3 regions of the Streptomyces sp. NPDC048825 genome follow, and region 3 is predicted to be linked to each of the others. Evidence: riboswitches for the same ligand, from Rfam matches in the RefSeq annotation. Region 3 holds a riboswitch; each other region holds the start of a gene.

Region 1 (3,265 bases), on a different contig from region 3:
TGGCCCAGGATAATGCACATACCTGCTGAAGGCTTGGAGCGGGCACGCTGGTGCTCATGGATGGACAGCTCATCGCCTTCACCGGGGTCGCCGCAGGCCTGGTCGCCATGCCCGGTGCCGACTTCACCGTCGTGGTCCGCAACGCTTTGGTCTCCCGCCGGGCCGGTATCGCGTGCGCGCTCGGGATCGCGGCGGCGCTGCTCGTCCACACGGCCCTCGCCGTCGTCGGGGTGGCCGCGGTGCTGACGACCGTGCCTCCGCTGTTCCGCGCGCTCCAACTACTGGGTGGTGCCTACGTCCTCTATCTCGGCGTACGGACGCTGCAGTCGGTGCGCGGCAGGCGTACGACGGGGGCCGAGGAGGCGCCGGTCGTGTCCGGGGCCGGAGCCCTGCGGCAGGGCTTCGTCACCAACGCCCTCAACCCAAAGGCGACGATCACCTTCCTCAGCCTGCTGCCGCAGTTCGTACCAGTCGGAAGTCCCGCGATGCCTCGGACGCTGGTCCTCGCGCTGATCGTGGTCGCGCTCGCGCTGATCTGGTTCCCGGCGGTCGCGCTGCTCGTGGACCGGCTCGGCCGGTGGCTGCGCAGGCCGCGTACAGCCCGGGTCATCGAGGCCGTCACCGGAACCGCTCTTACGGTGCTGGGACTGGGACTCGTTCTCGAAACGGTGCTCGCCTGAGCCGGAGAGCCCGGCCGGCAGGGCTCAGGAATCGTCCGGGCTCCTGCTGCCGGCCCGTTTCATCAAGAGCGGCACGAGCCCCCACAGGCCGAAGCAGATCACCATGGTGGCCGCGCCGGCCAGAATCCCTTCGAGACGGCCCGCCGTCACATCGACGACGAGCAGGACCGAGCCGGTGAGCGCGAACGCCAGCACACCCATCCCGATCTGGGCGAGGTGCGAGGAGACCGCCACGATCTGCGGCTTGGCGCCCTGCTGGAACAGCCGGCGGTGCAGGGCGGCCGGTGCCGTGAGGAGCACGGAGGACAGCACCGCGAGCAGCAGCGTCGTGATGTACGTGGCGCGCTGCACCGAGTCGAGGTCCGGGAAGCGCGGGGTGAACGCGAGGCTCAGCAGGAATGCGAAGAGGATCTGTACGCCCGTCTGGGTGACCCTCAACTCCTGGAGCAGTTCGATGAAGTTGCGGTCGGCGCGCTCGAGCGGTGTCTCGCGCCGCTCCATCCGTTGGGCGTACGGACGCTCGTCGCCCGGACGTCGCTCGTCGGGCTCTCGGTCGCTGGGCGGTTGCTGGGCCATGGATCCATGAGTATCCCGTCAGCCGCCCGAATCACGCCCCGTGGGGTGGCGGCGATGACCGCCGCCACCCCACGCGCGTCACCTGACCCGGCCGTACCAGACGCTCTTCGTCCAGATCTTCTGCAGCTTCACCACGTCCCCGGTCTTCGGGGAGTGCCAGATCCGTCCCTTCCCGGCGTAGATGCCGACGTGGTACACGTTCCGGCCCGAGTGGAAGAACACCAGATCTCCCTGCTTGCGGCTCGAAGCCGAGATGTGGCGCGTTTTGTTGTACTGCTGCGCGGCCGTACGGGGCAGCTTCTTCCCCGCCTTCTTGAACGAGTAGAGCGTGAGCCCGGAGCAGTCGAAGCGCCTGGGCCCCGTGGCTCCCCACTTGTACGGGGACCCCTTTTTGGAGGCCGCTACCTGAAGTGCCTTCTTCGCTGGGGTTACTGCTTCGGCGTCGGATGTGAGACCGGGGGCAACAACGCTGCCGCCGACAACGGCGACGGTGAGAGCCGAGGCGGTACCGGCCCTGGTCAACAGCGACGGGACACGATTGAGCGCAGACATGCGCAACCCTTCGTCAGCCGCCTGTGAAGGATGACCTGTCGGATTCGGGCTGGCGAAGTTGCCCGGCCGCGGTGTGCGGCTTCACCCCAAGGACCACTCGGAAGTCTCCGGCGGCCCGTCGTGCTTGGGTCCTCCACTCCTGCCGATCCACTTCTGTCGACCCGTCATCCGGGCGGCGGCAGGACTCGGCGTCCGCCCGGACCGCCCCGCCGCTGTGGCGGGGGCTTGTCGTCGGAAGGGATCTTGACGCACGAATGTCGGAAAGTCCGAGCGGAATCGGCGGTTTGTGGGCTTACTCACCACTCACCCGTTCGGGTGGACAGGCCTGTTGTCGAACGAGCGTCGAGGGGGTCGAGGACCCTCGTACCAGCACCGGAATGTCTGATTCCGGTGTTTGAGTACGCGCGCTGCGCAAGTTGCGGGGGCCTTTGAACGTACCTCCGTCTACTCCTTTCAGGGGTACGTCATTTGGTCCGTTTCACATCTTGCCCGGACGCCCCCTCAGTCGCCTGCGGAGCCCCCGGGCCGCTCGGTGGGCGTCAGATGTCGGAGGTCTCCGGCGGCAAGGTGACGCGGGCCGCCCGGCGCTCACCGTCGAGGACCCGCAGAGCCCGCGTCAGGGTCGGTGCGTGCAACTCGTGTTCGCCGCGTTGGTGCATCAGGTTCAGCGCATCGCGCAGCGCGGTGGCCTTGGTGACCAGTGCCTGTGCCGCGCGCAGTCCGCCATAGGTGTCGCCGCGGTTCGCCGGATTGATCCGGCCCAGGAGATCGAGCACCTCCAGGTAACGGTCGACCAGTTCACCCTCCGCCCGGGTCAGCGCCGGCAGCGGGGGCAACTCGGGTGGGAGCATCCGCCGTTCACCTCGCGCCGGGGGCGGTGAGCGAGTTCTTGCGGCTCGGAATGATGCGGTCGACCAGCCCGTACTCCAGTGCCTGCGGTGCCTCCAGGATCTTGTCCCGCTCGATGTCCGCGCTGATGCGCTCCTGACTCTGGCCGGTATGCCGGGCGAGCATCTCCTCGAGCATCCTGCGCGTGCGCATCAACTCCTCGGCCTGGATGGCCAGATCGGAGGTCTGGCCCTGCACCGGCTCGGGCAGCGCCGGCTGGTGGATCAGTACGCGTGCGTCCGGCAGTGCGGACCGCTTCCCCGGCGCACCGGCCGCGAGCAGTACCGCGGCGGCGGCCCCCGCCTGCCCCAGGCAGACGGTCTCCACCTCGCAGCTGACGAACCGCATCGTGTCGTAGATCGCGGTCATCGCGCTGAACTGGCCGCCGGGAGAGTTGATGTACAGCGAGATGTCGCGGTCCGGCGACTGGTACTCGAGGTGCATGAACTGCGCCATCACGTCGTTCGCCGACGTGTCGTCGATCGGTGTCCCCAGGAAGACGATCCGCTCCTCCAGCAGCTTCGAGTACGGATCCATGGTCCGCTGCCCCGCGCTGGTGCGTTCGGTGA
Region 2 (3,265 bases), on a different contig from region 3:
ACCACCCGGGCGTACGCCTGAGCCTCGAAGTCCCCGTGTCGCGGCTCCAGAAGGCGCTCGGCCTGCTCGCCGACGCCCTCAGGGCGCCCGCCTTCGAGGACAGCGAGGTCGAACGCCTCGTCCGCAACCGGCTCGACGAGATTCCGCACGAGACCGCCAACCCGGCCCGCCGCGCCGCCAAGGAGCTCTCCAAGGAGCTCTTCCCGGCGACCTCGCGCATGTCGCGCCCGCGCCAGGGCACCGAGGAGACGGTCGCGAGCATCGACTCGGCGGCTGTGCGCGCCTTCTACGAGAAGCATGTACGCCCCGCCACCACCACCGCGGTCGTCGTCGGCGACCTCACCGGTGTCGGCCTCGACGCGCTGCTCGGTGAGACGCTCGGCGCCTGGACCGGCTCGCCGGCCGAGGCGCGTCCCGTGCCTCCGGTGACCGCCGACGACACGGGCCGCGTGGTCATCGTCGACCGTCCCGGAGCCGTCCAGACACAGCTGCTCATCGGCCGCGTCGGCGCCGACCGGCACGACCGTGTGTGGCCCGCCCAGGTGCTCGGCACGTACTGCCTCGGCGGCACCCTCACCTCGCGTCTTGACCGCGTCCTGCGCGAGGAAAAGGGCTACACCTACGGTGTGCGGGCGTTCGGACAGGTGCTGCGCTCCGCTCCGGACGGCACGGGCGCCGCGATGCTCGCCATCAGTGGCTCGGTGGACACGCCGAACACCGGCCCGGCGCTCGACGACCTCTGGAAGGTGCTGCGTACGCTCGCGGCCGAGGGCCTGACGGACGCCGAGCGCGACATCGCCGTACAGAACCTGGTGGGCGTGGCGCCGCTCAAGTACGAGACCGCGGCCGCCGTCGCCGGCACGCTCGCCGACCAGGTCGAGCAGCACCTGCCGGACGACTTCCAGGCGACGCTGTACCGCCAACTCGCCGCGACGGGCACCGTGGAGGCCACCGCGGCCGCCGTGAGCGCCTTCCCGGTGGACCGTCTGGTGACCGTCCTCGTCGGGGACGCCGCCCAGATCGAGGAGCCCGTCAAGGCCCTCGGAATCGGTGAAGTGAGCGTGGTCCCGGCCGAGTAGAGCCGCCGCACATCCCCGGGGACCCTGGAGGCTTATGAGCCTCCAGGGTCCTTCTTTGTCCAAATTGATTGGATTGGTTGGGAGTTGATATGGAGGTTGTGTGTCTGCGCTGTGGCGTGCGCTACAAAAACCGTCATCCGTTTGTTGTTTGAGAGATGGCCCGCTTAGCGTCAGTCCGGCTGTTCGTCAGGCAGTGCGCCGCATCCGCGGCACCGGACAGTCATCGCCGAGTCCCCGTACGGCGCGAGCCAGGGGAGCCGGGGACCCACCGCAGTCCCTGGGGTGAATCGGGCGCCCTCCTGGAGGGAGCCCGTAGGAGACCTTCCTGCTCCGAACCCGTCAGCTAACCCGGTAGGCGAGAAGGAAGGAAAGGACCAGCCACTTCATGGCGTTCACCCGCGCCACCGGGAAGCACCGTCGCCCGAGCCGTACGAAGCGCACGTCCTCGAGGACCGTGGGCGTCGCGACGCTCGCCACCACCGGTGTCATCGGCACCCTGGCCGCCCCGGCGTTCGCCGGCCCGTCCTCGGTCAAGCAGACAGGGCTGACCCAGGCCGTCACCATGGGCGACTCGGTCGCCGACCAGATCGACGCCCAGGCCCACGCCCAGCGGCAGGCCGCCGAGGAGGCCGCCGCCCGCGAAGCGGCCGAGGAGGCCGCCAAGAAGCTGGCCGCCGAGCAGAAGGCCCGGGCCGAGGCGAAGGCCAAGGCGGAGCGCGAGGCCAAGGAGCGCGCCGCCCGCGAGGCCGAGCGCAAGCGCCTGCTCAACTCCTTCGTCTCGCCGATCAGCGACTCGTACGTCTCCACCGGCTACAAGGCCGGCGGCTCCGTCTGGTCCTCCGGCAGCCACACCGGCATCGACTTCCACGCCGCCAGCGGCACCACCGTCCGCGCCGTGGGCGCCGGTACCGTCGTAGAGGCCGGCTTCGAGGGCTCGTACGGCAACCAGGTCGTCATCAAGATGAACGACGGCACGTACACGCAGTACGCCCACATGTCGTCCCTCTCCGTCTCCGTCGGTCAGAGCGTCACCCCGGGCCAGCAGATAGGCCTCTCCGGGGCGACCGGCAACGTCACCGGAGCACACCTCCACTTCGAGGCGCGTACGTCCCAGGAGTACGGCTCGGACATGGACCCCCTCGCCTACCTCCGGTCGCACGGCGTGAACGTCTGACGGCTCGGAAGCTTCACCGCGCACCTCTCCCGAAGGCCCCGGCTCACCGAGCCGGGGCTTTCGTGCATGCCGACGGGACGACTGCCTGTTCTGCGCGACTATGTGTCCAAAAAAACTCCATGGATTCCGGCCCGCCATCGGAATTTCCGGTTCTCTGCAATAGAGTCACCGGACGAGCGTCAATCGACCGCGTTTCGCGGGGATTAAGGCGGAGGTCCGGTCATGCGTATTCCCGCGCACTCGGTATGCACGGCGATCCGTGACGACATCGTCGCGGGTGTCTACGAACGCGGCAGCCGGCTCACCGAGGAACTGCTCGCGCGTCGCTACGGCGTCTCGCGGGTCCCCGTGCGGGAGGCACTGCGCACGCTGGAAGCGGAGGGCTTCGTCGTCACCCGCCGCCACGCGGGCGCGTGCGTCGCGGAACCCACCGAGCAGGAGGCCGGCGACCTCCTGGAGATGCGCATGCTCCTGGAGCCGCTGGGCGCCGCGCGCGCTGCGCAGCGGCGGACAGAGGCGCACCTCAAGGTGCTGCGAGGCCTCGTCAGGCTGGGGCAGGAGCGGGCCAGGAGGGGCCAGGGCGAGGATCTGCGCTCGTTGGGCGGCTGGTTCCACGAGACGCTCGCGCAGGCGTCCGGCAGCCCCGCGCTGACCTCGATGCTCACCCAGCTGCGGCACAAGATCGCCTGGATGTACTCGGTCGAGGCGCCGGCCCATCCCGCCGAGTCCTGGTCGGAGCACGGCGGCATCGTGGACGCCGTCGCGCGCGGCGACAGCGAGCGGGCCCGGGCCATCACGGCCCTGCACACCGAGCGGGCGACGGCCGCACACCGGCTGCGCTTTCCCGAGCGCGGTGATCGCGTGGAGCGTGTGAGGAGTTCGCAACACCCCGTAAACACGGCGAGCGTGCGGCATTAACAGTGGCGCCGTATACAAAGGGGAGTAATTCGCGGGGGATTATTTTTGCTGCCCGCGATGTGGAATTGCAAAGGGCCCGCCCGGTATTTTGGGC
Region 3 (3,265 bases):
GTTGACACCTCCCGCGGAGACCGGTGTGGCCGTGTACTCGACGACGTACGGTCCCACGAGCTTCCGCTTGAACCAGACCGTGGCGCCGCCCGGCACATCGATCTCCATGACCCCACGGGACGCGGTGACACTGCCACCGTCCTGCAACTCCGTTGCCCACTGCCCCAGTCCGTGCCGGAAGCCGTCACGAGCGATGAGCCGTCCTCGGCGAAGGTGCGCCGACCCGCTCGCGGCGTGCGCGCTCGCAGTGTGCGCAGGGCCGAGGGCGGCACCGGCGGCCAGGGCTTCGAAGGCTCTACGGGTCGTCATGAAGCGTCTCCTTGGCTGGCGTACGACGGGTCGTGCCGATCTCACGTCGTGCTGATCTGACACCTGTGCTGATCCCACAAGCAGACAGAAAGCGCTTACCCGCAGATCTTGACCGTCAGCCGCCATCCCTGTCGACCCCCGGAACAAGCCGAAGGCCGGAACCCGGGGATCAGGGGTCCGGCCTTCGGCGCGAGAGGGAGACGCGCTCCGCTCGCGGCACTGCGCTGGTGACGTCAGACGGAGACGCCTTGCGAGCGCAGGAACGCCAGCGGGTCCACGTCCGAGCCGTAGTCCGGCGTGGTGCGGATCTCGAAGTGCAGATGCGGACCGGTGACGTTGCCGGTCGCACCGGAGAGGCCGACCTGCTGACCCGCGGTCACAGACTGCCCCTGCGAGACAGAAAGGGACGAAAGGTGTGCGTACTGGGCATAGTGGCCGTCGCTGAGCTCGATGACGACCTGGTTGCCGTAAGCACCGCCCCAGCCGGCGGAGACGACCGTGCCCGCACCCACGGCCTTGAGCGAAGTGCCGGTCGCGGCGGCGAAGTCGACACCGGTGTGGTAGCCGCTGGACCACATGCCGCCCGACATTCTGTACGGGGTGCTGACGGTCGCGCCCTCGACCGGCATGGTGAAGCCGCTCGAACTGCTGGGCGCCTCGGCGGCCTTGGCGGGCGTCGCCTTCTTCGCGGACGCCTGGGGGGCCTCGGCCACCTTGGGAGCCTTGGCCGCCTTGGGAGCCTTGGCCTCGTTGGCGCCGGAGGGCGCGGCGGCCTTCTTGCCGATCGTCAGCTTCTGGCCCGGGTGAATGAGCCCCGGGTCACTTCCGACCACCTGGCGGTTGTCCTGGTAGAGCTTTTTCCAGCCACCTCTGAAATTCTGTTCGCCGGCGATCTTCGAGAGAGAATCGCCCGCCTTCACTTCGTACGTCCTGGTCGCGGCCTTCTTCTGCGCGGCGACCGGAGCGGACTCAACAGCCTTCTGGGAAACGGATTCGGCCTTATTGGAAACAGACGCGGGCGAGCTCTGCGGAGTAGCGGCCTGGGCTCCGGCTGCTCCCAGCAAAGGCAGTGCGAGAGCGGCGCCACCGGTCGAGGCAACGGCGATCGAGCGGGTGAAACGCGCGGACTTCGGGCGGCGGTGCTTACCCTTCGCGGGCATGGCGAATTCCTCTCCGGCGCCTACGAGGTGAGCTGTCGGGTGCGAGCTGGAGATGCCCGGCCACACTTTCGCGCGGCTTTACCCCAAGCCTGTTCCGGAGACCGGAGCAGGCGTTGTACCTGTGGGTCCCCCGCTCCTGCCGTGTACGGATCGGTGTGCGGATTACGGGCGGCGGCAGGATTAGGCGTCCGCCCGGATTGGTGGTGAACGTAAGCGACTAAGACGCACAGGGACAAGCTTTGGGTTTCCTATGTGCCCCATTCTCTTGATCCTTGGTCGAAATCGCCGTCACCCTCCGTGAATCACCCGTCTCCCGCCTTCCCGAAATCCCCTGTAAACACGCTTGAATTACGTGAACATGACGACAGCACAACGTCACGAATATGACGCTGCTCACGCATCACTGATTCAGGAGTCCCTATTGAAGAGCGAGTTGGAATGAACGCACTCCAATACGGACACAACCCTCAGATGCGACGCAGCCGGAAAACTGCCGCATCGAGGTCGCCGCGCAAGCCGGTCCGCAGTCCGTGATGCAACAACACCGCACCTCTGTGCACTTCGCCCGTTTCGAGGCATTCGTACGTCGCAGCCGGGTCGAGTCCCCGCAGCCGTACGGGCGCCACGGGCTCGCCGTAGTGCTGAGCCTGGAGCCAGGCAAGCACGACGGCCTGGCCCTCATGGACGTACTGCACGGCACTCAGCCCGCCCTGCGGGGCCCGCAGCCGGTAGAGGTCGCCACGCTGCACGAGGGGCCGGATCTCCTTGTAGAGCGCCACCCAGTCCCGCGCCTCGGCGAGCTCCTCGTCACTCCACTCGGTCAGGTCGCCACCGACCCCGAGCACTCCGGCCATGGAGCTCACAAAGCGGAAGCGCAGCGAACTCACGCGTCCGTTGAGCTGATTGTTCGGGCTGTCGGTGACCCAGGCGGCCATGGCCCGCGCCGGATGGATCTGGCTGAAGCCGTGCTGGATGGCGAGCCGGTCGAGCGGATCGGTGTTGTCCGAGGTCCACACCTGGTCCGTACGCGCCATGACGCCGAGGTCGATCCGGCCGCCACCGCCGGAGCAGGACTCGAAGGCGACACCGGGGTGCGCGGCCCGCAGCCGGTCCAACAGGGCGTACAGGGCGTGCACATGGTCGACCCAGAGCCGCTGCGGATACGCCTCGCCGGGCCAGCCGGCGTCCGTGAAGCAGCGGTTGAAGTCCCACTTCACATAGTCGATCGGGGCGCTGGAGAGCAGCCCGTGAAGCTGCTCCCACAGATACTCCTGGACGTCTTCGCGCGCGAGGTTCAGTACGAGCTGATTGCGGAGTTCTGTCTTCTTTCGTCCTGGTTGATACTGAATCCAGTCGGGATGCGCCCGATACAACTCGCTGTCCGCATTGACCATTTCCGGCTCGACCCAGATCCCGAACTGCATCCCGAGGGCGTGCACGTCGTCCGCCAGCGGCTTGAGCCCGGCCGGGAAGCGGTCGGGGTTGGGCGTCCAGTCCCCGAGCCCGGCCCGGTCGCTGGTCCGTTTCCCGAACCAGCCGTCGTCGACCACGAAGAGCTCCACGCCCATCGCCGCGGCCCGCCGGGCGAGCGCGCGCTGCTGCTCCTCGGAGATGTCGAACTCCGTGGCCTCCCAGGAGTTGTAGAGCACGGGCCGGTCCTGGTCCGCGTCCGGGATCACATACGTCCGCTGGTACGCGTGCCAGGCCCGGCTCGCCCCGCCGAAGCCGCCATCACTCCACAGGCCCGCGAAGACCGGCGTGACAAAGCTCTCCCCCGGCTCCAGCACCACCAGGCC

What was found. Region 3 has a riboswitch for cyclic di-AMP ahead of ACGFNK_RS37425 (peptidoglycan DD-metalloendopeptidase family protein). Riboswitches for the same ligand answer to the same signal wherever they lie in the genome.
Region 1: linked by a shared signal. The riboswitch ahead of ACGFNK_RS24765 (C40 family peptidase) and the one ahead of ACGFNK_RS37425 (peptidoglycan DD-metalloendopeptidase family protein) in region 3 are both predicted to bind cyclic di-AMP.
Region 2: linked by a shared signal. The riboswitch ahead of ACGFNK_RS37910 (M23 family metallopeptidase) and the one ahead of ACGFNK_RS37425 (peptidoglycan DD-metalloendopeptidase family protein) in region 3 are both predicted to bind cyclic di-AMP.

Annotation. Positions count from the first base shown of each region.
Region 1 covers NZ_JBICUR010000010.1:268,414-271,678, reverse strand. Annotated here, with positions in the region: gene ACGFNK_RS24775 (LysE family translocator) at 57-680, shown strand; gene ACGFNK_RS24770 (DUF6328 family protein) at 705-1,181, opposite strand; gene ACGFNK_RS24765 (C40 family peptidase) at 1,335-1,808, opposite strand; cyclic di-AMP (ydaO/yuaA leader) riboswitch at 1,812-1,999, opposite strand; gene ACGFNK_RS24760 (hypothetical protein) at 2,348-2,659, opposite strand; gene ACGFNK_RS24755 (ATP-dependent Clp protease proteolytic subunit) at 2,667-3,265, opposite strand, start outside.
Region 2 covers NZ_JBICUR010000021.1:115,230-118,494, forward strand. Annotated here, with positions in the region: gene ACGFNK_RS37905 (M16 family metallopeptidase) at 1-1,079, shown strand, start outside; cyclic di-AMP (ydaO/yuaA leader) riboswitch at 1,294-1,451, shown strand; gene ACGFNK_RS37910 (M23 family metallopeptidase) at 1,465-2,253, shown strand; gene ACGFNK_RS37915 (GntR family transcriptional regulator) at 2,476-3,171, shown strand.
Region 3 covers NZ_JBICUR010000020.1:186,633-189,897, forward strand. Annotated here, with positions in the region: gene ACGFNK_RS37420 (DUF6250 domain-containing protein) at 1-309, opposite strand, end outside; gene ACGFNK_RS37425 (peptidoglycan DD-metalloendopeptidase family protein) at 543-1,469, opposite strand; cyclic di-AMP (ydaO/yuaA leader) riboswitch at 1,474-1,635, opposite strand; gene ACGFNK_RS37430 (alpha-galactosidase) at 1,937-3,265, opposite strand, start outside.